Regions from separate parts of the Arthrobacter gengyunqii genome, predicted to be linked through region 2. Evidence: predicted binding sites of a transcription regulator. Region 2 holds the regulator's gene; the other holds the start of a gene.
What was found. The regulator LexA, encoded in region 2, represses DNA repair genes until DNA is damaged. The targets are predictions, from matches to a motif close to TCGAACANNTGTTCGA.
Positions count from the first base shown of each region.

Region 1: the regulator LexA is predicted to act here: its motif matches at 4,048-4,063, upstream of MUG94_RS02365 (HNH endonuclease signature motif containing protein).

Region 1 covers NZ_CP095461.1:480,532-495,783, reverse strand. The annotation lists gene MUG94_RS02380 (LacI family DNA-binding transcriptional regulator) at 1-688, shown strand, start outside; gene MUG94_RS02375 (DoxX family protein) at 844-1,209, shown strand; gene MUG94_RS02370 (hypothetical protein) at 1,322-2,242, shown strand; gene MUG94_RS02365 (HNH endonuclease signature motif containing protein) at 2,292-3,944, opposite strand; gene MUG94_RS02360 (DUF1540 domain-containing protein) at 4,368-4,658, shown strand; gene MUG94_RS02355 (AMP-binding protein) at 4,802-6,415, shown strand; gene MUG94_RS02350 (HNH endonuclease) at 6,467-7,402, shown strand; gene MUG94_RS02345 (RNA-binding S4 domain-containing protein) at 7,416-7,799, shown strand; gene MUG94_RS02340 (MFS transporter) at 7,841-9,085, opposite strand; gene scpC (succinyl-CoA:acetate CoA-transferase ScpC) at 9,145-10,674, opposite strand; gene MUG94_RS02330 (hypothetical protein) at 10,783-10,950, opposite strand; gene MUG94_RS02325 (DUF1684 domain-containing protein) at 11,028-11,855, shown strand; gene MUG94_RS02320 (bifunctional 4-hydroxy-2-oxoglutarate aldolase/2-dehydro-3-deoxy-phosphogluconate aldolase) at 11,890-12,588, shown strand; gene MUG94_RS02315 (GatB/YqeY domain-containing protein) at 12,652-13,113, shown strand; gene MUG94_RS02310 (aminoacyl-tRNA hydrolase) at 13,155-13,793, opposite strand; gene MUG94_RS02305 (alpha-mannosidase) at 13,798-15,252, opposite strand, start outside.
Region 2 covers NZ_CP095461.1:1,296,559-1,311,810, reverse strand. The annotation lists gene MUG94_RS05965 (DUF1844 domain-containing protein) at 1-96, shown strand, start outside; gene MUG94_RS05960 (DnaJ family domain-containing protein) at 274-957, shown strand; gene MUG94_RS05955 (GNAT family N-acetyltransferase) at 1,065-1,598, shown strand; gene MUG94_RS05950 (MFS transporter) at 1,599-2,894, opposite strand; gene MUG94_RS05945 (SseB family protein) at 2,930-3,778, opposite strand; gene priA (bifunctional 1-(5-phosphoribosyl)-5-((5-phosphoribosylamino)methylideneamino)imidazole-4-carboxamide isomerase/phosphoribosylanthranilate isomerase PriA) at 3,784-4,533, opposite strand; gene MUG94_RS05935 (hypothetical protein) at 4,573-4,731, opposite strand; gene hisH (imidazole glycerol phosphate synthase subunit HisH) at 4,736-5,371, opposite strand; gene hisB (imidazoleglycerol-phosphate dehydratase HisB) at 5,368-5,985, opposite strand; gene MUG94_RS05920 (histidinol-phosphate transaminase) at 6,100-7,209, opposite strand; gene MUG94_RS05915 (LysM peptidoglycan-binding domain-containing protein) at 7,362-7,874, opposite strand; gene lexA (transcriptional repressor LexA) at 8,401-9,144, shown strand; gene MUG94_RS17200 (hypothetical protein) at 9,525-9,659, shown strand; gene MUG94_RS05905 (ATP-dependent DNA helicase) at 9,728-11,788, opposite strand; gene hflX (GTPase HflX) at 11,781-13,349, opposite strand; gene MUG94_RS05895 (class I SAM-dependent methyltransferase) at 13,470-14,090, shown strand; gene dapF (diaminopimelate epimerase) at 14,193-15,143, opposite strand; gene miaA (tRNA (adenosine(37)-N6)-dimethylallyltransferase MiaA) at 15,140-15,252, opposite strand, start outside.

The sequences.
Region 1 (15,252 bases), 820 kb from region 2:
GCTGCGTCGCAAGAGGCTCGACGCCGTCATAGCGGTGGCGTTGAAGCTCACGGACGAGGAACTCGCCCAGCTGCATGCTGTGGGCAAGCCCATTGTCGCCATCGGCGGCCCGCTGCCCGGGACCCACACCATCCGCGTGGATGAAGCCAGCATTTCCATGCTGGCAACCGATCATCTGATCTCGCTGGGCCATACGCGTATTGCCCATATCGGCGGCGGCGAAGAACTCGAGCGGGACTTCCGGCTGGGCAGCACCCGCCGGGACGGCTATGAACGGGCCATGGGACGGGCTGGGTTGGAGTGCCGGCACATCAACAGCCCCGACTTTTCAGTCGCCAGCGGCGTGAAGGCTGCGAAGACTCTCCTCGCCGCCCCCGAGAACCCTCCCACAGGCATTTTTTGCGCCTCAGATGAGCTGGCCATCGGCACCATCCTTGCGGCCGGGGGCTTGGGACTGCGGGTTCCCGAGGACTTGTCCGTTATCGGGATTGACGGCCATGAACTGGGTGAGGTTTTCGGCCTGACCACCATCGGCCAGGATCCGAAGGGCCAGGGGGCGGCCGCCGTCGCTGCGGTGCTGTCCCTCCTGGCGCAGAAACCCGTGGAAGCCGACTGGATCCAGCGGTTCTATCCGACCGAATTCATTGTCCGCTCCAGCACCTCGGTTGCCTCCGACCTACGCCGGTAATTGAGGGTGTCCCCGGCGATCGCTATCGGAGTGCCCGCGCCGGACTCATGACCCTCGTTATGGCGCCCAAACCGTGCTTGACTTGAGCGTCCGCCGATCCCGTCCAGCCGTCCTGCTGTCCTGCCGTCCTGCGCCAAAGGAACACCGCCACGCCTATGTCCGTTTTTCTCTGGATCCTGCAGATAGTCCTGGCCCTCATGTTCGTGGGAATCGGAGGGCTTCGTCTGGTGAGCCCTGCCCCACGGCTGAGGAGACTGCCGTGGACGGACGGCTATCCCCTTGCGGCCATCCGGGCTCTCGGCGCATTGGAACTTGTCGCCGGCCTCCTTGTCCTGGTTCCCGGAATGCTTGGGTGGTCTCCCCTTCTGACAGCCGTAGCCGCGGGCGGGTTGGCGGTGCTGATGGCTCTGGCAGTGCTGATGCACTTGAGGAGGGGCCAACAGCAATCCGCTGTACTTCCGGCTATCCTGCTGGTGATGGCTGGAATTGTGCTGTGGGGCCGGCTGGACCAGCTGTTGTAACCGGACAGGCACCGACCCGGCACAACGCACACACGGCTTCCGCACCAGACGTGTTTGGATTGAATGAACCAATCCTTGGACGCAATGAAATGGGTGAAGTGGCATGCCGGACGTGGCCCAGGCCGTAGCGGAGCTGTACGCGCTGATGCCCGATGCCTTCACCGCAGACCGAAACAAACGGGCTGCAGAAGCGACCAAAGCCGGGAACAAGGAGCTGGGCAAAGCCATTCGGGCGCTGCCCAAGCCGTCCGCGGGTGCATGGCTGGTCAACATGTTGGCCCTGCATCGGCCTGAGCTGATCTCTGAAGTCCTTGAGCTGGGTGCTGTTTTGCGTGAAGCCCAAGATGACATGGACCAGCAGCAGCTGCGGCGACTGAGCGGCGAGCGTCAGCGGTTGCTGCGTTCTGCGGCCCGGGAGGCCCGCAGCCTCGCTGAGGAACTTGGTCGTCCGGTCAGCGCGGCGGTGGGTGCCGAGGTGGAACAGACCTTGTGGGCGGCCATGACGGATGCCGCTGCAGCAGCGGCTGCGGCCAGCGGCCAACTGGTGCGCACGTTGGAAGCCAATGGTTGGGATCCCGTCAACGTGGACGGATCCGTAGCGGATCCGGACTCAGTCCAGGCGCTGTCGGCCAGCGGCGGCCAGCGGCGCAAACCCGCTGCCAAGGTCCGCACGGGATCCGGTGACAGCGGAAATCAGTCAGCCAAAGAGAAATCTGCTGCCACTGCTGCGGCTGCGCGGGCACGCCGCGCGGCGCAAACGTTATTGACGGAAGCCGAACGGGAAGCTGAGCAGGCCGAGGAAGCGCTGCGTACCGCACAGGCCGAAGTCGACGCCGTCGCGAACCGCCGCGACGGACTGACTGATGAAATTGACGACCTGCGGGACCGTATCCGCGAACTTGAACGTGAAGTGGCTGCCACGGACCGCCGTGCCGGCACCTTGGAACGGGAGCGCGACGGCGCCCGCCGAACCGCACGCGCTGCACGGCGTGCGGTGGAGAAGGCGCAGGCGAAACTCGAGGGCTTGGGCTAGCTCAGCTCCGTCCCGGCAGCTCACACAGGTTAGAAGAGCGGACGGAATCTTAGAAGGGTGGCGGATTGTCGCCGTAATCATTCCGGGCCTCGCCGACGGAGCTCCAGCCGGACATTTCGAGTGCAACTGGATTGTCGGGCGCAGCTGGGTTCCTTGCTGCAGGTCCCGGGACCAAGGTGAGGTGCGGGTCGGTGCGGTAAGTTCGGCCTCCCGGTGACGTCCACTCGATGATTCCCGGTGAGCGTTGTCGTGCTTTCCAGAACCCCCGGGTTTTGAACATGTGGTGCCGCCGGCAGAGGTGTTCGAGGTTGTCGTGGTCCGTGGTGCCGCCGTGGGACCAGGGTTTGGTGTGGTCGATCTCGGAAATGACGGCATTGGTCCGGCATCCGGGAAACCGGCAGGTTCCGTCGCGGGCACGGAGCCAGCGCTGCAGCCCGGCAGGAACTTTCCGTCGCCGGCCGACCCGCATAATCTCGTCGGTGCCCGGGTGACGTTCGACCGGTGTCCAGTGGGCTGCCTGCCGGGCGAGCCTGCGGGCCGTCTCCGGGCTGATGGGCCCGTACCCGTGCAGTTCCGCCGGCTGTTCATCAGCTCCGAAGAGGGTTTCCGCGGTGATCAGGACCAGGATTTCGGTGCGAGCCCTGGCCTTGGTGTCCTTGGTGCGGCTTTCGTGGGTGTTCCGGCCGTCGGGTTTATCATCGCGGACCAGGTCGCCGTTGGCGGGGCCATCGCTAGGTCCGCTGGGCCCGGCTGTACCGCTGCCCTCCCTCCCGCTCCTGGCATCCACATCAGCTTCTCCACCGTCATCCCCACCCTCGAGCAGGTCCGCGAGGATGTCCGCCCGCAACTCATCCACCCGCCGCGGGTCCCCGGCAGACTGTTCACCCCGCGCGGCTGTGGTCAGCTGCGTGTAGATCAGCTGGGCACGGGCCGCCGGCAACAAGGCCGACAACCACGACATGCCGTCCTCGTCCGGTGCCAAACAGACCCGGCGCCGCTCAAACGCTGTCTTGTGCCGGACGCTGATGGTTTCCGGATATGTCTTTTCCCGCATCCGGCGGGCCTTCACCCGGAACTGGGACGACGTCTGACCCGCGGCAGCAACCGCCAGCAGGTCCTTTTCAAAGCCGGCCAGCTCAGCCTCGGGGACGTTTTGGGACTGGTCCAGCACGGTTTGGACATGCCCGTAACTGAGGGTGCCCGCTTCCAGGCCGGCCAGGGTTGCCGTGTGGGTGGAGCACAGCTGTCCGGCGTCGCTCATCAGCATCTTCGCGGTGTTGGTAGGCAGGCACAGGATCGCGGCAGCTTCCTCCGCAGCAAGACTGAACGTCAGTCCCGGATCCTCCCTACCGATGTCTTGGAGGAGGTCATCGCGGAAGACGGTCTCCATCCGGTGCAGGACTTTTGCCTGCTGAGCTTGAGCCCAGCGCACCAAAGCATCCAACCGGGACAGCACCACACCGGCTTCGTCCTGGGTCAGGGACTCAGCCCCCTGCAAACTCAACGACCCGGTAAACCCGTCCCTGAACGACGGGCCGAGGTCTGGTGTCTGTGCGGAATCGCTATGGGCAATACCGGGATCCCTCGGGGCAATGCCGGGCTTGGCCTCGTAAACCGACAGGCTCGACCCGACAGCTCGCCCGGTACCGGCACCGGGGAAATCACAACCGCTGCCGCGTCGAGAAGATCCGTTCTGATCCATGTCTTCAGCCTTTCACCCGCCACTGACATTTCCGTCCCGGAAACAGCCCCAAAAGGCCCAGAACGCCCCCTTTTGAGGCCCTTCAAATACCCCACTTTCAGCACCAACTACCTGTTCGCGGAGCGGTATACCTGCTGCCGAGCCACCTCCCCCTTTGGACGCATGCCCGGACTGCCCGGGATTTCTCCGTATTTCTCCGTATTTCTCCGACAAGCGGGGCACATCCACCGTTCGGGTGCCGCCCCCCTCCGACAGCTCTCCTCTCGCCCCACAGGCACCCTCTGACACCCTGCTCTGCAGCACCAAAACCCTTGATACGGGCACGGAACAGCACCAAATACGTCCAACAAATTCGTCCTAATTATCTGCAGCCAACGGTGGTACGTTCGAAATTCGGCAGACATTACCCCTCTTGGAGGAACCATGACTGATCATGTAGCGCCCGTCAGCGATTGCTCCGTAGACAGCTGCGATTACAACCACGATGGCTGCACCGCTTATGCCATCACGGTGGGTGGAACTCCCGACCACGCCAGCTGCTCCACCTTCATCGACACCACCGAGACCGGTGGCCTCCCCAAGGTTTTGGCCTCCGTCGGAGCGTGCCTGCGCAGCGAATGCCGACACAATGACCACCTCATGTGCACTGCCCATGACGTCAGAGTCGGCCCCGGAGCCGAGTCGGCAGACTGCCTCACGTACCAGTCACGCTGAAGCGGGCGCCCGCGTCAGCGCAGTGACAGGCCGGCCGGGCAGGCTCGCCGCCCCGTTCAGCCGGCACCAGCAACATAGGATGTGACCCAAGCCTCATAAACCCTGTAGCGTAGGTGGCCATCCACCTGCACTAAAGGAGAACAATGCCCGGCTTGGACACCGCTTTAACGCCCCTGCGCTTCCTGGAACGCGCAGCACAGGTACACCCGGAAAAGACGGCCGTCATCGACGGAGACCGGACCCTGACCTACCGGGAGCTGGCCGCAGCGGTGACCCGCACTGCTCATGCGTTACGGGCATCCGGCCTGGAGGAGAGCGGCCGCGCGGCTTTCCTCGGCACCAATTCCGCAGAACTGCTGATCGCCCATTACGCCGTCCCTCTGGCCGGCGGCGTCATTGTTCCGCTGAACACCCGGCTCTCTCCGCCGGAAGTCGCCTACATCTGCAACCATTCCGGAGCCACACTGCTCTTCGGCGACCCGGAACTGCTGCGCGGCCTGGGCTCCCCGGAACTGGAAACCGTGGCCGAAGCCTTCTCCTTCCCCCTGCAGGACGGAACCTCCGACACCGTGGAGGGAACGACGTCGTACTCCGACTTCCTGGCCCGCGGAACCGACACTCCGCTCCCCTGGGAGGTCGCAGACGAAAACACCGTCATCAGCCTGAATTACACCTCCGGCACCACCGGCCGGCCCAAGGGCGTGATGTACACCCACCGCGGGGCGTACCTGAACTCGCTCGGCGAGGTCCACCACCAGGGCTTCGACTCAGACACCACCTACCTGTGGACGCTGCCGATGTTCCACTGCAACGGCTGGTGCACCACCTGGGCGCTGACCGCCGCTTCGGGCACCCACGTGTGCCTGCGCGCCGTCCGCGGGCCGGAGATCTGGCGGTTGATCGACACCCATGGGATCGACCATCTCGCCGGCGCCCCCACCGTCCTGAGCGCCATTGCCACCGCTGAGGAAGCCCATTCACTGGAGCACCCGCTGACCATCGTCACCGCGGGGGCTCCCCCGAGCCCCACCATCATCAATAAAATCCATCAGCTGCAGGCCAAAGTGGTGCATGTCTACGGCCTCACCGAGTCCTACGGGCCGTACGCGGTATGCGAGCCGCAGGCCGTCTGGGCGGATCTGGACGCGGACGCGCTGGCCAAGAACATGGCGCGCCAGGGCGTGGGCATGCTGACGTCCGAACGCCTGCGCGTGGTCCGTGACCTGCCGGCCGACGACGGCGGGCTGGCGGACGTGGCAGCCGACGGCGTCGAAATGGGCGAGATTGTGATGCGCGGGAACTCTGTCATGAAGGGCTACTACCGCGACGACGAGGGGACGGCAACAGCGTTCTTCGGCGGCTGGTTCCACACCGGAGACCTGGGGGTCATGCATCCGGACGGTTACGTCCAGCTGCTGGATCGTTCCAAGGACGTGGTGGTGTCCGGCGGCGAAAACATTTCCACCATCGAAGTGGAGCAGGCTTTGGCCAGCCACCCGGCAGTAGCCGACGTCGCCGTGATCGGCATCCCCGACGAACGATGGGGTGAGCGGCCCAAGGCTTTTGTGGTGCTGGTCCCGGGCCGGGACGTGACCGAAGCGGACCTGCTGAAGCACGTCAAATCCCAGATTGCTTCCTACAAGGCTCCGGGCAGCGTGGAGTTCATTATCGATCTGCCCAAGACATCCACCGGGAAAATCCGCAAGAATGAACTGCGGTCCTCGGAATGGGAAGGCCGCGAAGCGCGCATTAACTAGGGAACTTTTTGAGCGAACCGGACCGCAATCCGTAACGGGTAAGGAGAACACATGGCCGCCGTCGTGCTGGGCTGGAATCCGGCCACTGCGTTTGGTGCCGGACCCGGCCGCGCAGACTATGCCATGGCTGCGGCGACGGTGGACCGCACGGGACTCTTCGGGATCCGCTGGCGGGTGGGACGCGGACAGCAGATGGCGCGCGGCACCGACGTGTGGCTGTTCGCCCAGGGCCGGCACGGCCGCGGGCTGCTGGGCCACGGGGTGGTGGCCGCCGCGCCCCAACCGGGCGCGGCGCTGCCGGCCCGGTTGGGGCTGCTGGCAGGAGTCGTTTTTGACCTGCTGCTGCCACCGGGAGATGCCCTCCCGGCGGAAGTGCTGCAGGAGAGTGTTCCGGACCTGAATTGGAACGCCGTGCGCAGTACGGGAACCGTTGTTCCGCCCGCCGCAGAAGGGCAGCTGCGTGCCGCATGGACGTCCTACCTGCGGTCCCGGCCCGTTCCCGAGGACTGGCTGGGGGCTGTGGACCCCACCATTCCGCTGCCGGGAAGCCTTCCCCAGGACACCCTGCGCGAAGTGGCGGTGAACCGCTGCGAACACGACCCCGACGGCGTGCAGCGGTGCGTGGCTTTCCACGGCACATCCTGTGCCGCGTGCGGCCTGTCGATGGAGCAGATGTACGGACCGGCGGGAGCGTCCTTCATCCAGGTGCACCACATTGTTCCGCCGTCGGCCATCAGCCCGGACTACGTGCTGGATCCGGTGGCCGATCTGGTGCCGATGTGCCCCAATTGCCACGCCATGGCGCACCGGGGCTCCCCTGATGCGTACACGCCGGCGGAGGTCCGGCGGATGCTGGCCTCGGCGGCGGGACCACGGCCGGTGCGCACCTCCATTCCCGGGACAATCCCCTCGCCGGAACAGCTAAACGCCCAAGAGGACGCGGCCCGGCTCCGGGACACCTCCCTGCCTCCGCGGGACACACAGTAGAATCGGTATCCCCATGAGCATTCCCGCCAGCACCTCGAAATCAGTCCGTGTGGACGCTTGGCTGTGGGCCGTCAGGGCTTACAAGACCAGGTCTGCAGCCACCGCTGCCTGCCGTGCCGGCCATGTGCGGCTGAACGGCAACCCGGCCAAGGCTGCCCAGCCGGTCCAGCCCGGAGACACCATCAGGGTTCGCCAGCCGGGCTACGAACGGATCCTGGAAGTCCGCCAGCTCATCGCCAAGCGGGTGGGTGCGGAGGCCGCCTCCCACTGCTTCACCGACCACACCCCGCCCCGGCCGGTTGGCCCCGTGCTGGGAGTGCCGCTGCGGGACCGGGGCGCCGGACGTCCCACAAAGAAGGACCGCCGGGAAATCGACAGACTGCGCGGCGACCGCTGACCGGTCGGGCCCGGGTCACACAGGACTGGCCGGACACCGGGTTAGGCCGGACGCCGCCTCAACTGATCGTCCACAAAGCGCGGAGCCGCAGCAATGATCCCGGCGGCCGCCATGACCGCTGCCGACGCAATGAGAATGACCAGAGGAACAGTCCAACTGCCGGTGGCCTCGTGCAGGGCGCCGATGGCAAACGGCCCCACAGCGGCCAGCAGATAGCCCACGGGCTGGCAAAAGCCCGACAGCTCGGCAGTCACCCGGGGGTCGCGTGAACGCGCGGTGATCAAGGCCAGAGCCGTGGGAAACGCAAACCCGCCGATCCCGAGCAGCAGGGCCCACATCCAGGGCATCGTTGCGGGAGCCAGCAACAGGCCCAGGTAGCCTGCCGCCACGGCTGTTGCCAGTCCGGCTATGTAGAAATGCAGCCCCGGTGCCCTCGCCACCAGTGCCGGCATGATCAGCCCGCCCGCTATCCCCAGCGAAGCAATGATGGCTGCCATCAGCCCGGCATGCCCCTGTTCCAACCCGGCATCCCGGTATATCTGCGGTACCCAGCCAAACTGGACGTAGGCGTGCATGGACTGCACGCCGAAATACACGCACAGCGCCACGGCTGTCCGGGAAGATGTGATCCGCAGCCGCTCCGTTGGCCCCGCACCGGCATCAGTCTGCACAACTGCCCTGCGGCTCCGCACCGAGACCAGGATCCAGGGAACAAACGCCGCCAGTGCCGCCAGCCCCCATACCCTCAGACTCAGCTGCCAGCCTCCGGAGTCCCATCCCGCCAGCGGCGCAGCAACCAGCAGGGGAAGTGTGGCACCCACGGCGAGAGTGGTGCCGTACACCGAATTCAACAGGGCCGTCCGGGTTCCGCCGTGGGTCTTGATGAAGGCGGGCACCAGGATATTGCCCATCGCCATGCCGGCGAAGGCGAGCACCGTCAGGATCATGAACAGCACCGGAGAGGCCACGACGGAGCGGATCAGCAGACCGGCGGCCACCACGCCCAGTCCCAGGGCGATGGTCCACGCGATGCCTGCCCTGCGCGAGACCATCACGGCCAGCGCTCCCACCACGGCAAAAGTGAAGCCGGGCAACGCGGTCAGAATCCCGGCCTGGACCGATCCCATGCCGAGACCCGACTGGATCTCCGCGAGGACCGGCCCCACTGACGTCGCGCCCGGCCGCAGGTTTACTGCCACCAGGATGACCGCGACGGCGGCCAGCCACACGGGCAGCGGCACGGTGCCTTTACGGTGGGTGGCAGACCGGCTGCTTAAATCGCTCATCTGAGCGTTTCTAGCATGTCTGCTCCCAAACAGCACGCCCGCTGCCGTGCTGGGTGTCCCTACGCCTGAGCGGCCACCGCGGGGCGGCTGTCACCGGTTTCCACAAACCGGTGGTGCCAGGACAGCGACTCATCCAGCAGGTGCGGGGTGTGCTTGCCGAAGCTCTCGCGGCTGGCACGGTCGAAGTAATCCTGCAGCAGGGGCTGGAAGTCCGGGTGCGCGCACTTGTCGATGATCGTGCGGGCCCGCTGCTTGGGCGAGAGACCGCGAAGATCCGCAAGGCCCCGCTCGGTCACGATCAGCATGGTGTCATGCTCCGTGTGGTCCACATGGCTGACCATGGGCACGATGCCGGAGATTTTCCCGCCCTTGGCCGTGCTCGGAGAGAGGAACGCGGACAGGAAGCCGTTGCGGGCGAAGTCGCCGGATCCGCCGATGCCGTTCATCATGGCCGTGCCGGCCACGTGGGTGGAGTTCACGTTGCCGTAAATGTCCGCCTCGATCATGCCGTTCATGGCGATGCAGCCCAGCCGGCGGATGAGTTCGGGGTGGTTGGAGATCTCCTGGGTGCGCAGGATGATGCGCTTGCGGTAGAACTCTATGTTGGAGTTGAACTCCTCGATTCCCGCTGGGCTCAGCGAGAAGGACGTTGCGGACGCCACCCGGATCACGCCGTCGCGGATCAGGTGCAGCATCCCGTCCTGGATGACTTCGGTGTACGCGGTCAGCCCGGTGTACCCCGAGGTGGCCAGCCCGCCCAGAACGGCATTGGCGATGTTCCCGACACCGGACTGCAGCGGCAGGAGCTTGTCGGTCAGCCGGCCGGCTTTGATCTCGTCCCCGAAGAAATCGATCAGGTGCCCGGCGATCTGTGTGGAGGTTTCATCGGGTGCGGCGAAGGGGGTCATGCGGTCCGGGGCATCGGTTTCAACGACGGCGATGACCTTGTCCGGGTCCAGCCGAAGGTACGGTTCACCGATCCGGTCATCCGGGTTGACCAGCATGATGGGCTTGCGGTGCGGAGGCAGTGCCGTGCCGTAGTACACGTCATGCATGCCGTCCATGGCAGCGGCCTGCTGCACGTTCACTTCCAGGATGATCTTGTCCGCCTGCTCGATCCACGTCTTGTTGTTGCCAACGGACGACGACGGGATCAGGGAGCCATCCTCGTTGATGCCCACCACCTCGATCACGGCAAGGTCAATGTGGCCGTAGAAACCAAACCAGGTGTACTGGGCCACATGGCCCAGGTGGATGTCGATGTACTCCAGTTCGCCGTCGTTGATCCGCTTCCGCAGGGTGGGATCGGACTGGTACGGAAGTCGCAGTTCCATGCCGCCGGCCTTCGCGAGCACGCCGTCGAGCTCGGGGGCGGTGGACGCACCGGTGAGTACTTTGATCTGAAACTCTTCGCCGCGGGCGTGGGCTTCTTCCATTTGCATGGCAAGCGCCTGCGGAACGGCTTTGGGATAGCCGGCGCCGGTAAACCCGCTCATCGCCACGGTCATACCCGGCTTGATGAGCGCTGCCGCCTGTTCTGCGGACATTCTGCGCTCAAGCAGTCCTTCATGGTGAATGCGGTCGTGCATGGTGGCCTTTCTTAGATGGGACCAACCAACCCTATCTGTTATGAGGCGTGGCTCATATTTAGGTGTTGGCTGGGCCACTCATGCGGGCCGTGCCGGTGGCTTCAAACGCTACGCAGACCTGCCGCCGTGATGCTGGATTTGTTCAAGGACAGCTTCCAGCTCCGTGCTCAGCGCGGCCAGGGCCGAGGTACTGGTCTCGACCGAGAGAGCAGCCACCAGTTCGGTCTGGCGGTGGCGCAACTGGTCGAGAGATGGCAGTGAACCGTTGGTTTCCATACCTCATCCTACAAACCGCGCCGCTACACTTCCCTCCAGAGAGCCGAATACTATTTGGCGGACAAGCAGGAGGACCCATGAGTACGCCCACGCCCGAAGTTCAAGAGGAATGGCACCGGTTCCGCAGCGCACGGGATGCCGAGTTGGCGCAGGAGCATGGCTGGCTGACCCTGACCTCGCTGCAGTGGCTGACGGAAGAACCTGCAGCACTGGACCACCTCCCAGGCCTTTGGTCTGCGGACGGCGCCGAAGCGACGCTGTCCGCAGCCGCCGGCGACGGCATCACCCTCGCCGAAACCGGCGCCCCGGTGGACGGCACCGTCACCGCCTCCCTGGCGGACGAGGAATCGCTTCTGTGGGTGTATTTCGGCGGGTCGGACGGTCGGCGCATCGGCGTGGAGCTGGCAAGGCGCGGCGGGCGCTGCGCGGTCCGCACCCGCGACGCCGCCTCGGCGGTCTTCACCGATTTCGACGGTGTGCCGGCCTTCGGTTACCGCTCCGATCTGGTGGTCCCGGGACGGTATGCGGCCTATCCCGAGCCGGTGGAGGTTCCGATCCGGACCGCGCATCCCGCCGTCGACGGCGTACATGTCACCGTGGGTGAGCTGATGCTGCAGCTGCCCGGGGCAGAGCAGGAATACCGGCTGCAGGTCAGCGCTGAAGGGTCCGGCCGGCTGGCCCTCGCCTTCCACGATGCCACCAACAACGAAAGCACTGCCGGATGGCGCAAAGTCGTCTTCGATGCACCGGAGCCGGGAACGTCCGCGGTCACCGTGGACTTCAACCGGGCCGTGAACTATCCCAGCGCCTTCACGGCGTTCGGAACCTGCCCCATGCCGGTGGGCAGCAACATCATCGGCATCCCCGTGGAAGCCGGCGAAAAAGACCCCGGAACACGCTCATAGCTGCGAAAGGCCCGCACATGATTTGGCCCCGCCCATGACAACGGAACCTGTTCGACCGATGCCGAACCGGGCGCCGATGGGCAGCGGGCTGCAGCGAACGCGAATCGTGGCTGTGCTTGAGACCGGTTCTGCATCCGCCGGCCATGACCGCCCCGACAGCTTCAGGATTGCGGCCGTCGCCGACACCCTGGTGGAAAACGGCGTGCTCTGCCTGGCGCTGTCCCCGTGGGCGGGAAACGGCCTGACGGTGCTCGAACAGCTGGCCACCAGATTGCCCGACGGCGCGGAGCTGGGCTTGGGAGCGGTGCTGGCACCCGAGGACGCAGTCCGGGCGGCGGGCGCCGGTGCAGATTTTGTGATGTCCCCGCTTGTGGCTCCGGACATGGTCCATGCCGCCCGTGGCATCGGGCTGGCCAGCTACCCCGGAGCCCTGACGCCCAGCGAGGTTCATCTTGCGTGGCGGACGGGAGCCACCGCCGTGCAGCTGTTTCCCGGCGGTTCCCAGGGACCGGGCTATCTTGCGGCCCTTCGGCGGGCGTTGCCGGACATCCCGGTGATTCCCGGAGGCGGAATCGAGTGCGGTGACGTCGCCGACTGGCTGGCCGCCGGGGCCGCCGCCGTCGTGCTGGGGCGTTCCCTTCTGGGCGATGCCCTGTTGCCCGGCGGTGATCTGCGGTCCCTCGGCGTGCGAACCCGTTTGGTCTGTGCCGCCGCGGCGGACGCTCCCGGCTGAGAGCACATAGCTGAGATCATAGGAAGAACACACTTCAATAATCTTCACCGGAAACGAGTCCGCATGACACTCAAAGAGCAGCTCCAGTCCGACATGAAAACCCATATGAAGGCCGGCAACCGCACGGCCCTGATGACGGTCCGCAACGTCCTGGGTGAAATCGAAACCCGGGAAAAGTCCGGCAAGACCCCAGTGGAACTCGACGATGCCCAGGTTGTTTCGCTCCTGCAGAAGGAAGCCGCCAAGCGCCGCGACACCGCAGGAATCTACTTGGAGGCTGGCGAAAAAGAACGCGGAGCCGCCGAAATCGCCGAAGCTGAAATCATCGAAGCCTACCTGCCGGCCCCGCTGACCGCCGCTGACGTCGAAGCCATCGTGGATGAAGCCGTGGCGGAACTGACGGCCGACGGCACGGAACTGACCATGCGCCAGATGGGTGCGGTCATGAAGCCGGTCACCGCCAAGGTTGCCGGCCGCTTTGACGGCAAGGCTGTCAGCGAGATCGTCCGCAGCCGCCTCGCCTAAGTCCCAGCGCGCCGGACCTGCGCAGAGCCGCGGCCGCCGTCTTATTTGGCGGCCGCGACAAACGCGGTGGCCGTATTGGGAGCGATCTCCGTCATCCCGGCGTCCACGATCAGCGGTCCTGCTCCCGGCGCTTTCGCCAGCGCCTCAAACTCCGCGCCCGCGGCAAGCCGGACGCTGGCCCGGCCGCCGTCGTCGTACCAGGCAGTGCGCTCCTCCGCCGAGAGTGTGAGGTACCAGGCCATCAGGGCGTGCGCAGCCTGCGCACCCGCTTTGCCCGTGGACATTTCAAGATCAGCGTTCACCACAATGAGCGGCGTTCCCTGGCTGCCGGGCACGGGCTCGCCGTCCGGCAGGTGCGTGCCCGAAACCTGCAGCGCACGCAGCTTCTTGGGCATCTCCTCATAGCTCACCGGCTCAAAGGCCACTGCCTTCGCCCGGCCGACGGCGACGGTCCCTGACGGCGCGGAAGCCGCCATCTTCTCGAATACCTTGGGTCCCGCGCGGCGGACCGACTTCGTGAACCGGCCGTACACCCAGTTGTCCCAGGCCTCGTCCTCCTCCCGCCGGGCGTAGGCGCTCACGCTCGCCACCGCTGCCGCGGCCACCGCATCGAGGTGGGCGGCGGGGTCTTCCTTATCCACGAGCAGGACGATCGGCTGGACGGTGTCACTGGGTTGCATGCCTTCAGTTTTTCATGCCTTCGGCGCTGGTCTTTTCGCTGCCCTGCCGCCCCCCGCGCCGAAACCTCAGGGTGACGATCTCGAACGGATGAAGCAGCAGCCCCACCGCTTCCCCTGCCCCGGTCCGGCCGGTGAGCGGCGATCCGGGAGCCAGCGGACGCTCCAGCAGATCCGCAGCCGCCACGGCGTCAAAGGCAAAGCCCGCCCGGACCTGCGCTCCGGCCCGGCCGCCGTGCGCCTCATACAGCCGCACGATCACGTCGCCACTGCGGTCTTCGGCAAGCTTGACCGCTTCCACCACCACTGCCGGGTTGTCCACGGCAACAACCGGGTCCAGCGAAGTGCGGGACACTCCGCTGATCTGTCGAAGGGGAAGATTCAGCCGGTATCCCTCGGCGAGCGCGTCCGCGATGCTTGCCGCGGGCCGCAGTGAAAACCGGAAGCTGTGCCGGCCCTGATCGGCCATGGGATCCGGAAACAGCGGCCCCCGGAGCAGGGAAAGCCGCACCGTGGTGCAGCTCCTGCTGCCCACCAGCTCGCGGAAGGTGTCATGTCCGTAGGTGGAATCATTGGCCACCGCCACCCCGTAACCGGGTTCCCCCACATGGATCCACCGGTGTGCCACCGTTTCAAAACGTGCCGCATCCCAGGAGGTGTTGGCATGCGTAGGGCGGTACAGATGGCCAAACTGGATTTCCGAGGCCGCCTGGGCGGCGTGCACATCCAGGGGAAAGGCAAACTTCAGCAGCTTTTGCTGCTCGTGCCAGTCCACCTCCACCTCCAGGTCCACCGCCGTTCCGTCGGGGCTGAGGGAGATCCGCTGGACGATCGACGAGTTCCCGAAGGAGCGTGTAAGTCGAAGGGTCCGGCCTCCGCTGCCCTCCTCGACGTCCATGGCATCCGGCTGCATGAGATCCGTGGTGCTGTACTTGTAGGAGGCATCCAGGTCCCAGGCGTCCCACTGGTTGGGGGTGTCCCGGAACAGCTGGAACAGGTTGCCCGGCCGCCCCGGCAGGAAGGCGTCGCGGCCGCCGGGAAGCTCGGTGAGGGAACGGAACAGCCCCTCCCCGTCCACGACGAGCTGCAGCCGGTCGCTGCCGATAACCCAGCCCTCGGTGGAACGCTGCCACGTCCAGGGAGCCGGTCCGGGCACCGGTCCTGCGCCCCCGGCAGCCACCCCTGCCGCGGCGAACGGGCCGGCATTGAGCGCCGCCGTCCGGTCTCCGTCGCCCAGCAGCGCCCGCGCCGAGTGCTCGATCAGGTCCTCAAGCCCGGCCGACACCAGTGCATAGTTCCGCTCCGCCTCCTGATACACCCAGGCGATGGAGGTTCCCGGCAGGATGTCGTGGAACTGCTGCAACAGGACCGTCTGCCAGGCCTGTTCCAGAGCGTCATAGGGATAGTCGGCTTCCGTGGCCAGGAAGGCTGCCACCGCCCACAGCTCGGCCTCGCGCAGCAG
Region 2 (15,252 bases):
CTGCGTTCGCTGCAGCTGGCTTTCCGTGAGGCCTCCGAACTCCAGGACGCTCCGGGCAAGGGTCCGGGCGAAAAGTTCACCGGTCCCGTCAACTAGTTCTTCCGTTTCCCCTGAGCCCGGTGGGCCCGCCGTACGCGGCGGGCCCACCGGGCTTTTCCATATCCGCGTCCGCATGGGCATCCGCGTCCGCATCGGCCGGGACGAGTCCGCTTTCCCTGCCTGTTCCGGTTGCGTAGCCTTGAGGGGACGTTGATCGGGAGGCGGTAAGGCGCAATGGCTGGCCGCGGTGCAGAGGCTTATCGGAAAAGGCTGGAACGGGCGGCACGGCTCAAGGCCGCCGGAACCGCCGAACCGGCTGGCTACAAGCTGCCCGAGGGTTTGGGTGCCTCCGAATCCGAGGAAGCGCAGCAGAAAAAGCGCAGGATCAGCGAGGCACAGAAGGCGGACTACCTCATCCGGGACGCTATGAACCGCGGCGAGTTCGATAACCTCCGATATGCCGGAAAACCCATTCCCGGACTCGATGATCCCGATCCGGACTGGTGGATCAAGCGGCTGATCAAACGGGAAAACATCAGCGGCTTGGGGCCTCCCGCCCTGCTGCTTCGGGTGGAAGACAAGAACTTCGAAGGGCGGCTGGACGAATTGCCGTCGGAGCGGCAGGTGCGCGATGCCGTGGAGGATTTCAACCTCCGGGTCATCGATGCGCGGCGCCAGTTGCAGGGCGGGCCTCCCGTCATCACCAAGCTCCGGAACGTTGACGAAGAGGTGCTCGGGTGGCGGGCTCGGCGCGGAATGCGCGCAGGCACGACCGAGGAGGGCTCCGTAGTCCGATTTGTAGAAGCCGACGAAAGCGCAGTCGCGGGCAAGGCGCAGCAGTCCGGCCTCCGCAGCTGGGTGCGCCGTATGGGCGAACGGTTGCGTGCCCGGTTGCCCGGCCCGCAGGGCAATGTCTGACCTCTGAACGCACCGGCACAGGCGCGGCTGGATTCGCTCAAGCCGGCGGTGGACACGCTAGGGAAATCTCCGCTCCGTCCACCGGCCCACGCGGCAGAATGTACCTCATGCAATTTATCCATGACATCGGCGGCGGCTTTTCCCTAGGACTGCGCACCATGGACACGGCCGAGGAGATGCATCAGTTGACGCTTCGAAACCTGGACCGGCTCCAAGCCTGGGAACCCTGGGCTCATGAGGCACAGACACTGTCGGGGTCGGTGGATTTCACCCGCGCACAGCTTGCGGACTTCGTTGCCGGAACGGTACTTCCCGCCGTAATCATTTGTGGGGATTCGCTGATCGGCGCCGTGTCCCTGCGGCTCAACTCCTACCTGAAAACCGCGGAGCTGGGCTATTGGGTCGACGCGGGCTTCGAAGGCAGAGGCGCCGTGTCCCGTGCCTGCCGGGCGCTGCTGGAGCATGCAGACTCAGTCGGCGTGAAGCGCGTCGAGATTAGGACAGCAGCCGAAAACCGAAAGAGCGCAGCGGTGCCCGAGCGTCTCGGTTTCGCCTTGGAAGGAGTCCTGCGCTCAGCGCTGCCGGTTGGTAAGGCGCGCCTGGATGTTGCTCTCTACGCCCGCGTCCAATCCGATCCCTGATCAGGCCGCTGGAAGACGCGATCCCCGGCGGCTGAACCAGCGCACAGTCAACGTGGCGAGCACCAGCAGGGATGCGGACACCCCGGCGAAGGCAAAGCCTGCCCAGGGACCCACGAAGTCGATCGCGGCACCGGCCAGCGGAGCTCCGAGTGCCGTGCCGGAGGTCAGCGCGGACCCGTACCAGCCCATCGCTTCGCCCCGGCGTTCTTCGGACACCAGATCGGCGACACGTTCGGAAGCGGAGGACAGCACCGGAGCGCACAGCAGCCCGGCCGGAATGGACAGCAGCGCCAGGCTGATGGTGTCCGTGGCCAAAGCCATGGGAAGGGTGAGGACGGCCATTGCCAGCAGGAGCAGCAAGGGCGAAATCCGTCGGCGCATTGCCCCGTAGATCAGCCCGCCCACCACTGACGCGGCACACCAGACAGCGAAGACGATCCCCACTTCCTGGGGGTTCCCGGAGGACTCCACCAGGGCCACCATGCCGACGTCGGAACTGGCCAGCAGCAGTCCTGCACCAACAGCAACGGCAAAAACCACGGCCACGCTGAGCGTGAACCAGGAGAAGCCGGAGCGCAGCCGGTCCCGGCGGCTCAGCACTGCCAGCGGCTGAAGCTCCGAGGATGCCTCCGCCAAGTGGGCTGGAGCTGCGGCCACCACGGCGGCGTTGGCGGCCTCCCGCTCCTGAGCTTCAGTGGCTGCGTCTCGGGGGTTTTCGGAACGCGTGGGCGGGTTGAACCAGATCAGGAGCAGGCCGGCGAGCGATGTCGAAATACCCACCAGGGTCAGTCCCACCACGGAGGACAGTGAGGTGGCAAGGATGGCGCCAAGTGCCGGTCCGCCCATGAAGACGAGCTCGGTGGCGATGGAATCCAGGGCAAAGGCCGTCCGGCGCTGCTCTCCCGTTGCCATCACGCCCAGGGACTGCCGGACCACGCTGAAGACGGGGAGCGTAAAGACGCCGCCGATCAGCGCCAGCACCAGCAGCCACTCATAGCTGGCGTGCGGCGCAATGGACCAGATGACCGCCTCGGAGATGACGGAAGGAATCAGTGCCCGGCGCAGCCCCACATTGTCCACCCGGCGGCCGCGCCACGGGGCACCGAAGGCGATGCCCACCGTGACCACGGCGGCAACGGCGCCGGCCTTGGCATACCCCATGTCCATGGTCATCACCACGTGCAGGGTCAGCAGCACTCCGGCCGCTGAGTGCGGGAACCGGGCAATCATTCCCACCAGCAGCAGCCGGCGGATCGGGGCAACACGGAGCAGCTCCCCGTAGGAGGCAAAATTCACGGCACTTCTCTTCCGGCGGTCCCCCGCCCAACGGGTCAGCGCGTGATTTTCAGTTCCAGTGAATCCACGCGCTCAACAAATAAAGGATCGGCAGCGAGGCGTTGCTGCAGCAATCCGGCGATGCCCTGCACCGCCTGTGCATCCAGTCCCGGTGCCAGGTGAAGAACCATTCTAAGCTCAGGACCGGCACCGCCTCCGGCGATGACTGACCCGCGCGCCGAACGGGTCGCCGTCCCCGGCCCCTGGACGAGCTCCACACCTGTAACGGACGGTTCGACGTCGACTGCCGCGGACACTGCCCGGGCCACTTCCGGATCAGCGTACGACGGCGTCCAGTCCCGCTGCTGGGCGAGCGCCCACATGGCCGGACGGCGCACCACAAACGTGATGTCCGCACCGGGATCCACCACCAGCAGCTGGGCCTCCTCCGACACGGCCGAGAGCGCAGCACGTGCGGCATACACGGCGACCGGACGGGCCTTCGGATGCCACTTCTGCAACGCAGGCACGGACGTAAACACCGGCAGGGCCTTGCGTCCGTCAGGGGCCGTGAGCGTGACCAGCGCCATGTCGGCTTCTTTGTCCGCAACCAGCCCGTGGTCTGATTCCGCCTCCTCGGCCAGGGTGGCGACGATGGGAACGAACACGCGGGCGGTGGCCAGCGTGGCCACCACCTGCGCTTCAGTCCCGCTGCCCTCTTCCAGGGCGGCCAGCGCGGTCAGGTAGCCGGCATCGGCACTGCCATCGTCGGCGTCGAAATTGTGCAGCGGGTTGCCGTCGCCGGACAGGTCCCGGCCGGCCCAGGACTGGCCGGCGGAGTCGGCCGGGCCGCCTGCCCCGGCAAGGGCGGCGGCAATGTGGCCGGGAAGGGCGCGTTCAGCCATGGATCCTAGCGCTCCGGGTGGCCGGCGACGTCGAAGGCCTGCGGCAGGGTGAAGGCCCCGGCGTAAAGGGCCTTGCCCACGATCGTGCCCTCGAGGCCGAGCGGAACAAGTTCGCGCAGAGCGGCCAGGTCATCCAGGGACGAGATGCCGCCGGAGGCGACCACGGGACGGTCGGTGCGCTGCAGCACCTCGCGCAGCAGCTCGAGGTTGGGTCCGCGCAGGGTTCCGTCCTTGGTGACGTCGGTGACCACATAGCGCGGGCAGCCGGCGTCTTCCAGGCGGGCCAGGACCTCCCAGAGGTCCCCGCCTTCCTTGGTCCAGCCGCGGGCGGCCAGGGTGGTGCCGCGGACATCGAGGCCGACGGCGATCGCCTCGCCGTAGCGGGCAATCGCGCTGGCCGTCCATTCCGGGTTTTCCAGGGCGGCCGTGCCGAGGTTGACCCGGCTGGCTCCCAGTTCCAGGGCCATGTCCAGGGAGGCGTCGTCGCGGATGCCGCCGGACAGCTCCACCTTGATGTCCAGCTGGTCCACCACGCGCTTGAGCAGCGGCAGGTTGGAACCGCGGCCGAAGGCAGCGTCCAGGTCCACCAGATGGACCCAGGCGGCGCCGTCGTTCTGCCAGGCCATAGCTGCATCGAGCGGGTCGCCGTAGCTGGTTTCGCTCCCGGCCTCACCCTGGACCAGGCGGACGGCCTGGCCGTCGGCTACGTCCACGGCGGGCAGGAGCTCAAGGACGGGTGTTTCAACAAGTGACATGGTTCTGCTTTCCGTGGGAATTCCGGCAGCGGCGGAGGGTCAGACGCTGCTGTCGATCAAGAGGTAGGCGCCGAGCAGGGACATTCCCGCAAGGACCCAAAAACTAACGGTGATGATTTTGGACATGCCCTGTCGGCGGAAGGAAATGGCGCCGCCGCTCAGAATTCCGGCCAGGCCCATCAAGATGACGCTCCACATAGCCCTAACCCAGCGTCTTCAGCCAGTTTTCCAGCAGCGCCGCACCGGCGTCACCGGACTTTTCAGGATGGAACTGCGTAGCCGTCAGCGGACCGTTCTCCACGGCCGCGATGAAGCGGCTCCCGTGCTCGGCCCAGGTGACAGCGGGTGCGCGCATGGCGGGCTGGGTAACGTCGAAGTCCCATTTCTGCACGCCGTAGCTGTGCACAAAATAGAACCGTTCGTCCTCAATGCCTGCGAACAGCTTGGAGCCTTCAGGCGGCTGCACGGTGTTCCAGCCCATGTGCGGCACCACTTCGGCGTCCAAACGCTCCACGACTCCGGGCCACTCCCCCATTCCCGGAGTCCGCACGCCGTGCTCCACGCCCTCGTCGAACAGGACCTGGAGGCCCACGCAGATCCCCATCACGGGACGTCCGCCGGCAATGCGGCGGCCGATCAGGCGCAGCGCGTCAACCTCTTTCAGGCCCTGCATGACCGCGGCGAACGCGCCAACGCCGGGCACCAGCAGCCCGTCGGCGTTCAGGACATCCGTGGATTTGGAGCTCAGGGTGACGTTGGCTCCGACGTGTTCCAGTGCGCGGACGGCGGATCGGATGTTCCCGGAGCCGTAGTCCAGGACTGTCACGTTGCGGCTCATAGGGCTCCCTTGGTGGACGGGATGCCGTCGACGCGGGGATCCGGTTCCACGGCAGCACGCAGTGCCCGGGCGAAAGCCTTGAACTGGGCTTCCACGATGTGGTGCGGGTCCCGTCCTCCGAGGACGGTCATGTGCAGGCAGATCTGGGCGTGCAACGTGATCGCTTCGAAGACGTGGCGGGTAAGCGAGCCGGTGAAGTGCCCGCCGATCAGGTGGTACTCCTGGCCTGCAGGTTCACCCGTGTGCACGAGGTAGGGCCTGCCGGAAATATCCACGACCGCGTTGGCCAGCGCCTCATCAAGCGGAACGGTGGCCTCGCCGAAGCGCCGGATGCCTGCCTTGTTACCCAGCGCCGTCTTCAGCGCCTCGCCGATGCTGATGGCAATGTCCTCGACGGTGTGGTGGACGTCGATATGGGTGTCACCGGTTGCCTGGACCGTGAGATCCATCAGGGAGTGCTTGGCCAGGGCCGTCAGCATGTGGTCGTAGAACGGCACCGAAGTGCTGATATTGGACTGGCCGCTTCCGTCCAGGTCCAGCTCCACAACCACTGACGATTCGCTGGTGACCCGTTCGAGGCGGGCCGTGCGGCCGGTGGTGGTCTCCACAGTCATGGTTTTCCTTTGAAAGAAGGTGGTCTCTGCTATCAGTTTAGTGGCTGCCAATGACGGCCCGGCCCGGTGTGCGCAGGCAGGGGCGACGGGGGCGACGCGGTGGCGGGCGCCCGATTACCGGACGCCGCCTGCCAGCAGCTCCCGCAGCCGCGCGAGGAAGGCTCCGGTCTCGGGTTCCGTGCCTGCGGTGACACGCAAATGTCCGGGAATGCCGACGTCGCGCACCAGCACACCTGCCTCGAGCAGGCCTTCCCAGACAGCGCGGGGATTCTCCAGCCCGCCAAAGAAGACGAAGTTAGCATCAGAGGCGGCCGGCTTCAGGCCCAGGGCCAGCAGTTCGGAGACGATGCGGTCGCGTTGAACCTTAATGGCTTCCACGTTGGCGAGCAGAGCGTCCGCGTGTTCCAGTGCTGCATTGGCCGTAGCCTGCGTGATGGCAGAAAGGTGGTACGGCAGCCGGACCAGACGCAGGGCGTCAGTGACCTCGGGGGCGGCGGCCAGATAGCCAACCCGCGCTCCGGCGAGCGCGAAGGCTTTGCTCATGGTCCTTGAAACGATCAGGCGTTCGCGTCCGGGCAGCAGTTGCAGCGCGCTGGGCGTGCCGGCATGGAAGAACTCGCCGTAGGCCTCATCCACGATCACAATGGCCTGCGAGGCGGCTCCCGCGTCATAGACCGCCTCGATGACATCAAGGGAGAGCGCCGTGCCCGTGGGATTGTTCGGAGTGCAAAGGAAGACGATGTTCGGTGCCTGGGCGCGAACCTGCTCCGCGGCCGCCTCCGCAGTGAGCCCGAAGTCGGAGTCCCGGGTTCCCGTGACGTAGCGGGTGCCGGTTCCGCTGGCGAGCAGCGGATACATGGAATAGGTGGGAGGAAAGCTCATGGCTGTGCGCCCCGGGCCACCGAAGGCCTGGAGGATCTGCTGCAGGACCTCATTGGAACCGTTGCCTGCCCAGATGTTTTCGGCCGTGAGGCCGTGGCCGAGGTAGGCAGCAAGGCGCTCCCGCAGTTCGGTGAATTCACGGTCCGGGTAGCGGTTCAGGCCAGCCACGGCCTGCTCCACGGATGCTGCGATCGCCTCGCGCACCGACACGGGCAATCCATGCGTGTTCTCGTTGACGTTGAGCAGGATGGGCACGTCCAGCTGCGGCGCGCCGTAAGGCGTCAGGCCGCGGAGGTCATCGCGCAGGGGAAGTCGGTTCAGTCTCGCCAGCTGTTCAGTCACCTGTACAGCTTAAGTCTCGAACGCTGAGCGGGAAGAATCCGCACTGGCTGGTCCGTCTTGTTACGCAGTGTTGTTGTTGTTGCAGTTGTTGCTTGTTGCAGCTGCTGGACCTGCTGCGGTCATCGCTGTTTCAGCGGACAAACGCGGGGATGTCAGCGTTCGATGGGAATGTACAGCTGGGCGCCGACAGCGAGTCGGGGATCCGTCAGGTTGTTGAGTTCCATGATGTCGTCCATGACGTCCCGGGGGTCACGATCCGGGGCGAACTCATGCGCCAGACCCCACAGGGAGTCTCCCGCAGCAACGCTGACCTGCACCGTTTGGGTCACCTCCGGCCCCCCATTGGAAGCCATGGCGGGAGCGGTAAAGAAGCCCAGCACAGTGAGCGCCGCGGCGGCGGCCAGCATCAGCGGCACACCTATGAAAACCAGCCGACCCCGGCGCGTCAGTCGCAGTGCTTGCGGCTTCACCGGCACCGGAGACTCTGCCTGCAGCGGAGAACCCGTCCGGGCAGCTGGGGCATTGGGGGCCGAAGCAGTGTCCTGGGTTGCACCGTGGACTGCGCTTTGCGCTGGAACACGCGCCTGGAGGAGCGTGCTTGAGTCGAGCGTGCTTGAGTCGAGCGATGAAGCTTTCTGGGCGGGCGGGACTGTTTGGGTTGTCATTGCAACACCTTTCCGGTTCGATGTCACGGGCAAATACCCGAAACGATGTTCGAACGATTGGAAGCTAATCGACCGACCCCGACCCTTACGAAGGACGGAGGTCGAAAGTATGTTCGATTCCTGCTGACCTATTTCTAGCACCTATTTACTAATAAAGTCGAGACTCGCTCGAACAAATGTTTGAAAACCCTGCTCCGCTCGATTAACGTTGAGGACAAGAGGGAGCCACTAAACGGTTCTGTCGGATCGACCCCCGGAGTCCAGGCATCGGAGCGGTTCAACAGGACCACTGAATCAGCTGCCTCTGACATAACCGCCGGAACGGCTTTCGCAGCCAGTACCGTCCCGGCATTCACCTGATCAGATGTTTACCGCCCAGCCCCGGCACCGCCGGGACCAGCTGACCCGAAGGGAACCCGACGTGGCCCGCAGGACTGCTTCCGAAGACAGCACCAACAAACCAGCTGCCGCAGGCACCCGTGCGCGTGCCAAGGGGCTTACTCCGAGGCAGAAGACCGTCCTGGAAATGATTCAGCGGTCCGTGAGCACCAACGGCTACCCGCCCACCATGCGCGAAATCGGTGACACCGTGGGATTGGCCAGCCTGTCCAGCGTGACCCACCAGCTCATGCAGCTGGAAAAGCTTGGCTACATCCGGCGTGATCCGAAGCGCCCGCGCGCCATGGAGATCCTCATTCCCCTGATGCTGCGCGACGGAACCTCCGGTGCCGGAGAAGGCGACTCGGGACGTCCCGGCTCCGGGACCGCCCGCAACCACGCGGCCGGCAACGGTCCAGCCGTCTCCGCGGCTGCGGGCGGCAGCACTGTCCGGCAGGACGAGGGAGCAGAGCCTGCCCCGGCACTGGCATCGGTAACCGAGCTTGCCACTTCCGTTGACACCGCCATGGTGCCCCTGGTTGGCCGCATCGCTGCCGGCGGTCCCATCCTCGCGGAACAGGTTGTCGAGGACATCATGCCGCTGCCCCGCCAGCTGGTGGGACACGGAGACCTCTTCATGCTGAAGGTCTCCGGCGACTCCATGGTGGATGCGGCCATCTGCGACGGCGACTGGGTGGTTGTCCGCCGCCAGCCTACGGCGGAGAACGGCGACATAGTGGCTGCCCTGCTCGACGACGAGGCTACGGTCAAAACCTTCCGCCAGCGTAACGGCCACACATGGCTGCTGCCCCAGAACACCCGGTACGAGCCGATCGTTGGCGATCACGCCGTGATCATGGGCAAGGTTGTTTCAGTCATGCGTTCGCTGTAGCGAAGGTCCGCCCGGCGGCGCAGGCCGGGTGGCAAAAGGCAGCCTGTACGCGTAGAACTTATCCTCGTTGTGCGGTCGCCTGGCGTTGGGACGGTTCCGGGGACCGTTGGGTGGACCGGCTGCGTCGCGGTGAGGAACTCCGGCGCCAGGAGACGACATGTGTCGATGGCTAGCCTATTCAGGTTCCCCCATCCGGTTGGATGACGTTCCCTACCCCTCCAGATGACGGTCGCAGGCACCGACGGAGACACGATCTCGGCGTTCCGCTACTCCAGCGAGGGCAAGTCGCGGTCCCTTTTCACCAGCAGGGACATTTCGCCCTCCAAGCCCTGTACCCGGCGAATGCGCTGCTCAATAAACTCTCGAACGACTCCCGGCTGGTGGTCTCCGAGCCCTGGGGGGACCTGCACGGCGCGTGGCAGGAAGTACCCGAAGCCCCCTGCGTGGTCGTCAACGGCGGCGAGCAGGAGCCGTACCCGTTGGCGCCGTCAGGTCCGGCCGCCGCGGCAATCTGAACCGACGGCGACTGGACCTCTGCGTTTTCCAGCCCACCCATTCGAGGCCTACGGGCAGGGTTGCGCCCCTACTTCCGCGAACGCTGCTTACCGTTCGAACGCTCTTCCTCCTCGGACTGTTCAGCGAGACGACCCAGCACCGAGAGAACCACTGTGCGGTCAGTGGTGGACCAGAACGGCGGCAGCGCGGCCCGCAGGAAACCGCCGTAGCGGGCTGTCGCCAGCCGGGAGTCCAGAACGGCAACCACCCCGCGGTCCCCCGCGGCACGGATGAGCCGCCCGGCACCCTGGGCCAGCCGAACGGCAGCATGGGTCGCAGCAACGGACATGAAGCCGTTGCCTCCGGCCTTGGCCACTGCGCGGGTGCGTGCCGTCATCAACGGATCGTCCGGGCGTGGAAACGGAATGCGGTCGATCAGCACAAGCCGGCAGGCGGCACCGGGAACGTCCACGCCCTGCCAGAGGGACATTGTGCCAAAGAGACAGGTGTCCGGTTCCTCGGAGAACTGCTTCACGAGGGAGGACATGGAGGACTCCCCCTGGCACAGGATCGGGAAGTCAACCCGGCTCCGCATGGCATCGGCGGCGTCTTCAGCGGCCCGGCGCGAGGAAAACAAGCCCAGTGCCCCGCCGTTTGATGCCTTGAGCAGCGCTTCAATCTCATCCAGCTGGGCTTCGGAGGTGCCGCGCTCCGGCTTGGGCAGGTCCTTCGCCACGTACAGGACGCCCTGGCGCGGATAGTCGAAGGGGCTTCCGACGTCGGTTCCAGTCCAGGACGGAGCACCGGGACCGAGCAGGCCCAAGGCACCGGCCACCGGGCCAAATTCGGAGCCGATGGCCAGGGTGGCCGAGGTCAGGACCACGGTGTGCCCGTCGAACAATCCCTCGCGAAGGCGTCCGGCCACCGACAGGGGGGCAACATTCAAGGTGGCCGGTGCGGTCTCGTCGGGCGGTGAAAAACCGCCCGACGGCGAGAAGGAGCTGGGGCGGGATGCCCAGATCACTTCGCCGGCCGACGGAGCGGAGATGAGCCGCTCGCAGATGGTGAGGACCGCCATGAGCCGGGAGCGTGCTGTCTGGCGTCCGCCGTCGGCCGTTTCTCCGGGTTCAGGCTTGGAGTCCGAGAGTGCCACACGGCAGGCCTCGCGAATGCGGCCCACCGCCTGTTCCTGCTCTTCGTTCAGCCCGCTGGCCAGCAGCCCGGATGGAACGCCCTCCAGGGACTGCTCGAAGGCGCGTGCCGCGGAGGCTAGCTCCTCCACGCTGGCGGAGGTGTGCTTGCGCGCAGCCGCGACGGCGGCTGTCACCACCGTGCCGGACAGCTGCCCGGTGACGGCACCGGTGACGCGGTCCTGCAGCTCGTGGGCTTCGTCGATCACCACCACGTCATAGTCCGGCAGCACCGCCAGTCCTTCGAAGGCGGCAATCGCCAACATGGCGTGGTTGGTGATCACGACGTCGGCCACCGCAGCCTGGGCGCGTGCGCGTTCGCTGAAGCACTCGGCCGCCATCGGACATTTCTGAGCGCCGAGGCACTCCATGGAGGTCACTGAAACCTGCCGCCAGGACCGGTCGCTGACGCCGGGAACGAGGTCGTCACGGTCACCGGTTTCGGTTTCCTCCGCCCACTCGCGCAGCCGCACCACTTCGCGGCCCATGGCCGACGTGGGAGCGGGCGAGGGATGGGCCACGCCGTGGTCATCCCCGAGCGTGAACAGGGCACCGGCGGGATCCTCCTCTTCAGGAAATCCCCCGCCGGTCTTGTGCAGGCAGACATAGTTGCTGCGCCCCTTGAGCAGTGCAACATCCACTTCCCGCGGCAGCTTGGGCTTGAGGGTTTTCAGCAGCCGGGGCAGGTCCCGGCCCACAATCTGGGACTGCAAAGCCAGCGTGGCCGTGGAGACCAGCGTGGGCTTGGGGCTCTCCAGCGCATGGTGAATCAGCGGCACCAGATAGGCCAGCGACTTGCCGGTGCCGGTGCCGGCCTGAACCAGCAGGTGCTGCCCCTCGTCAATGGCCTGGGTGACCTGGCGGGCCATTTCATGCTGGCCGGGGCGGTTTTGTCCGCCCATGCCTGCAACGGCGGTGTCCAGCAGTTCCAGGACTTCGCCGGTGGTGTCTTTACTCATGGGTGACGAACGGCTCCAGTTCAGCAGCCAGGCCTTCGCGGACCATGACGTGCAGCTTGGTTCCCGTTTCAGAGTGATCCACGGAGAGGATCTCGGTGTCAGGACTGTGCAGCCGTGACACCACGTCTCCACGGTCGTAGGGAACCATCAACGTCAGGTCCACCGCGGGGCGGGGAATCCCTTCTGAGATGGCTTGCAGGAGTTCCTCGATGCCTTCACCGGTCCGGGCGGAGACCACAACATGGCGGCGTTCTTTCTGCCGCAGCCGTTCCAGGACAAACGGATCCGCTGCATCGGCCTTGTTCAGGACAACGATTTCCGGAATGTTGCGGGCATCGACGTCCGTCAGCACGGTTCGCACTGCGGCGATCTGGCCCTCCGGGTCCGGGTGCGAAGCATCAACGACGTGCAGGATCAGATCGGCGTCTGCCACTTCTTCCAGCGTGGACCGGAATGCCTCCACCAGCTGCGTCGGCAGGGACCGGACAAACCCGACGGTGTCCGCCAGGGTGTACCCGATACCGTCTTCGGTCTGTGCCTTGCGGATGGTGGGGTCCAGAGTGGCGAACAGGGCGTTCTCCACGAGGACTCCGGCGTCCGTGAGGCGGTTAAGCAGCGATGACTTGCCCGCGTTGGTGTATCCGGCGATGGCCACCGACGGAACCTGGTTGCGCTGGCGGTTGGCCCGCTTGGTTTCGCGTGCGGGTTTCATGCCGGCGATTTCGCGCCGCAGTTTCGCCATCCGGGTGCGGATTTTCCGCCGGTCCAGCTCAATCTTGGTTTCACCGGGACCACGTGAACCCATGCCGGCGCTTGCGCTGCCCACCTGGCCGCCGGCCTGGCGGGACATGGATTCGCCCCAGCCGCGCAGGCGCGGGAGCAGGTACTCAAGCTGGGCCAGTTCCACCTGGGCCTTGCCCTCGCGGGACTTGGCGTGCTGGGCAAAAATGTCCAGGATGAGGGCCGTCCGGTCAATGACCTTGACCTTGACGATGTCTTCCAGTCCGCGGCGCTGGGACGGGGCCAGTTCGCTGTCCACGATGACCGTGTCAGCGCCGGTGGCGGCCACGATGTCCTTGAGTTCCTGGGCCTTGCCGGATCCCAGGAAGGTGCCCGGATCGGGCTTCAGCCGGCGCTGGATCACGCCGTCCAGAACCTCGGACCCCGCCGTTTCAGCGAGTGCGGCCAGTTCCTGCAGTGAATTCTCGGCGTCGGCCGCCGTTCCTTCACTCCACAGTCCCGCCAGCACCACCCGTTCCAGGCGCAGCTGCCGGTACTCGACCTCGGTAACATCCTCGAGTTCGGTGGACAGACCCGCCACGCGGCGCAGTGCGTGCCGCTCGCGCAGATCCTCCTGATCGCCGTCGTGCTCAGAATGCCCCGCGTCTTCACGGGACAGAGCCTGGGCCCTGCCGCGCGGTGCCGGCGCGCCTGCCTTGGCCTCCGCAGCGCTCTCCTTGGCGAGGATTCTGTCAATGACCCCCTGAATGTCTTCCGGGCTCAGCTCCGTGTTGGACTGGGCGGATCCGGACGTGTCAGGACGGGAATTGTTGATCGTCATATTCTCCTTATAAGCCGTGTTCTCCATGGTAAGTCAGTGCACGGACATTTGGGGGCGGAATCTTCCCGCCGCTGAATCCGGTTTCCGCTGCCTGCCGCAGACCCACTAATCTGGTTTGTTATGGGTTCAGACCATTACTTCAGTTCACAGCCCTCGGGCCCCGAGGTCCGCAGGCCGCTTCATGTCACGCTGGACGGCCGCGAGCGTACGCTTGCCACCTCCGGCGGGATCTTCAGCCCCGACGCCATCGACAAGGGAACCGTGGTCCTCCTGGACGAAGTTCCCGATCCCTCCCCCGCCGGCAACCTGCTGGACATTGGCTGCGGCTGGGGGCCGGTGGCACTGACCATGGCCCTGAAGTCCCCCGCAGCCCGCGTCTACGCCGTGGACGTCAACGAACGGTGCCTGGCCCTGACCCGCGACAATGCCGCCGCACTGGGCCTGGACAATGTCAGCGCCTCCCGTCCGGAGGACGTCGATCCGGAGCTGCGGTTCGAGACCATCTGGTCCAATCCGCCCATCCGCATCGGCAAGGACGAACTGCATGCCCTGCTGCTCCTTTGGCTGCCCCGCCTTGCTCCGAACGGGACGGCGTGGCTTGTGGTGCAGAAAAACCTGGGGGCGGATTCGCTGCAGAAGTGGATCGCCGAGCAGCTGGGTTCCGGCTACGCGGTGTCCCGCCACAGCACCGCCAAGTCGTTCCGGGTTCTGAAGATTGCCCGAAATCCCGAAGACAGCTAACTGCTCATCTGTCAGTACTTGATTCCATGACAGGGTGAACCGCCGCCCGCGGCGCTTTATTCCGGACTGAGGATCAGCTTCCTGCGGGCGGTTTATGGCCGGCTAGAGCAGGGTCCCGCGCGCGATCAGGACCGCGGGGCCGCTGAGCTCCACGTGTTCACGGCCGTCTTCAGCGGTAAGGAATCGGACGCCGACGACGCCGCCGGGCACCGTGACAGCCCACTCGTTCGGAGCATCGCGGCCGGCCCAGAAACGGGTGGCGACGGCGGCGGCGCAGGCTCCCGTGCCGCAGGAGAGGGTCTCCCCCACGCCGCGCTCATGGACGCGCATGGTCAGCAGTCCAACGCCGTTCTCCACCAGGGGTTCAGCGGGGACAACGAATTCCACGTTGGTGCCGTGCTCCGGCTCGGGCTGCACGGTGGGTGCCGCAACCAGGCTGGTGGCCGCCAGCTCGGACAGTTCCGCCAGGGCCACCACGGTGTGCGGGTTTCCCATGCTGACGGAGAGGCCGGGCCGCGGCACTTCCAGCCCGGCGGCGTTGACGACGGCGTCCATGGCCTTTGCAGCGGCATGGTCGGGGTGGATGAACTCCCAGGGGCCCATGTCCACGGCGTACCCCTTGTCCACGCGTGCAACGGTTTTGAGCCCGGCACGGGTGCCAATGACCAGGGTTTCCCCTTCGGCCAGGCTTACCAGCCCTTCGGCCAGCAGGAAGTGCACGAAGACCCGAACCCCGTTGCCGCACATCTCGGAGATGCTGCCGTCCGCGTTGCGGTAGTCCATGAACCATTCCGCCGCGGGATCGCTCTGCAACAGTGCCTGGCCTTCGGGCAGGTGCTCCGAGCGCACAGCCCGGATGAACCCGTCGGCTCCGATGCCCCGGTGCCGGTCGCACACTGCAGCCACTTCAGCGGCGCTGACCTCGCGTCCGCCGTCGGGGTCGGCCACCAGGACAAAATCGTTGCCGGTGCCGTGGCCTTTGGCGAAGGGAAGGCCGGCCAGGGAAGCGGGCAAGCCGGAAGCGGACAGGGCAGCAGAGAGTGTTGTGTTCACTGTTCAAGGATAGCGGCGGCAGCCTTGGCGGTCAGTTCGGGATCATCCCAGTCCAGCCAGGTGATGCGCGGGTCGGCGCGGAACCAGGTCAGCTGGCGGCGGGCAAACT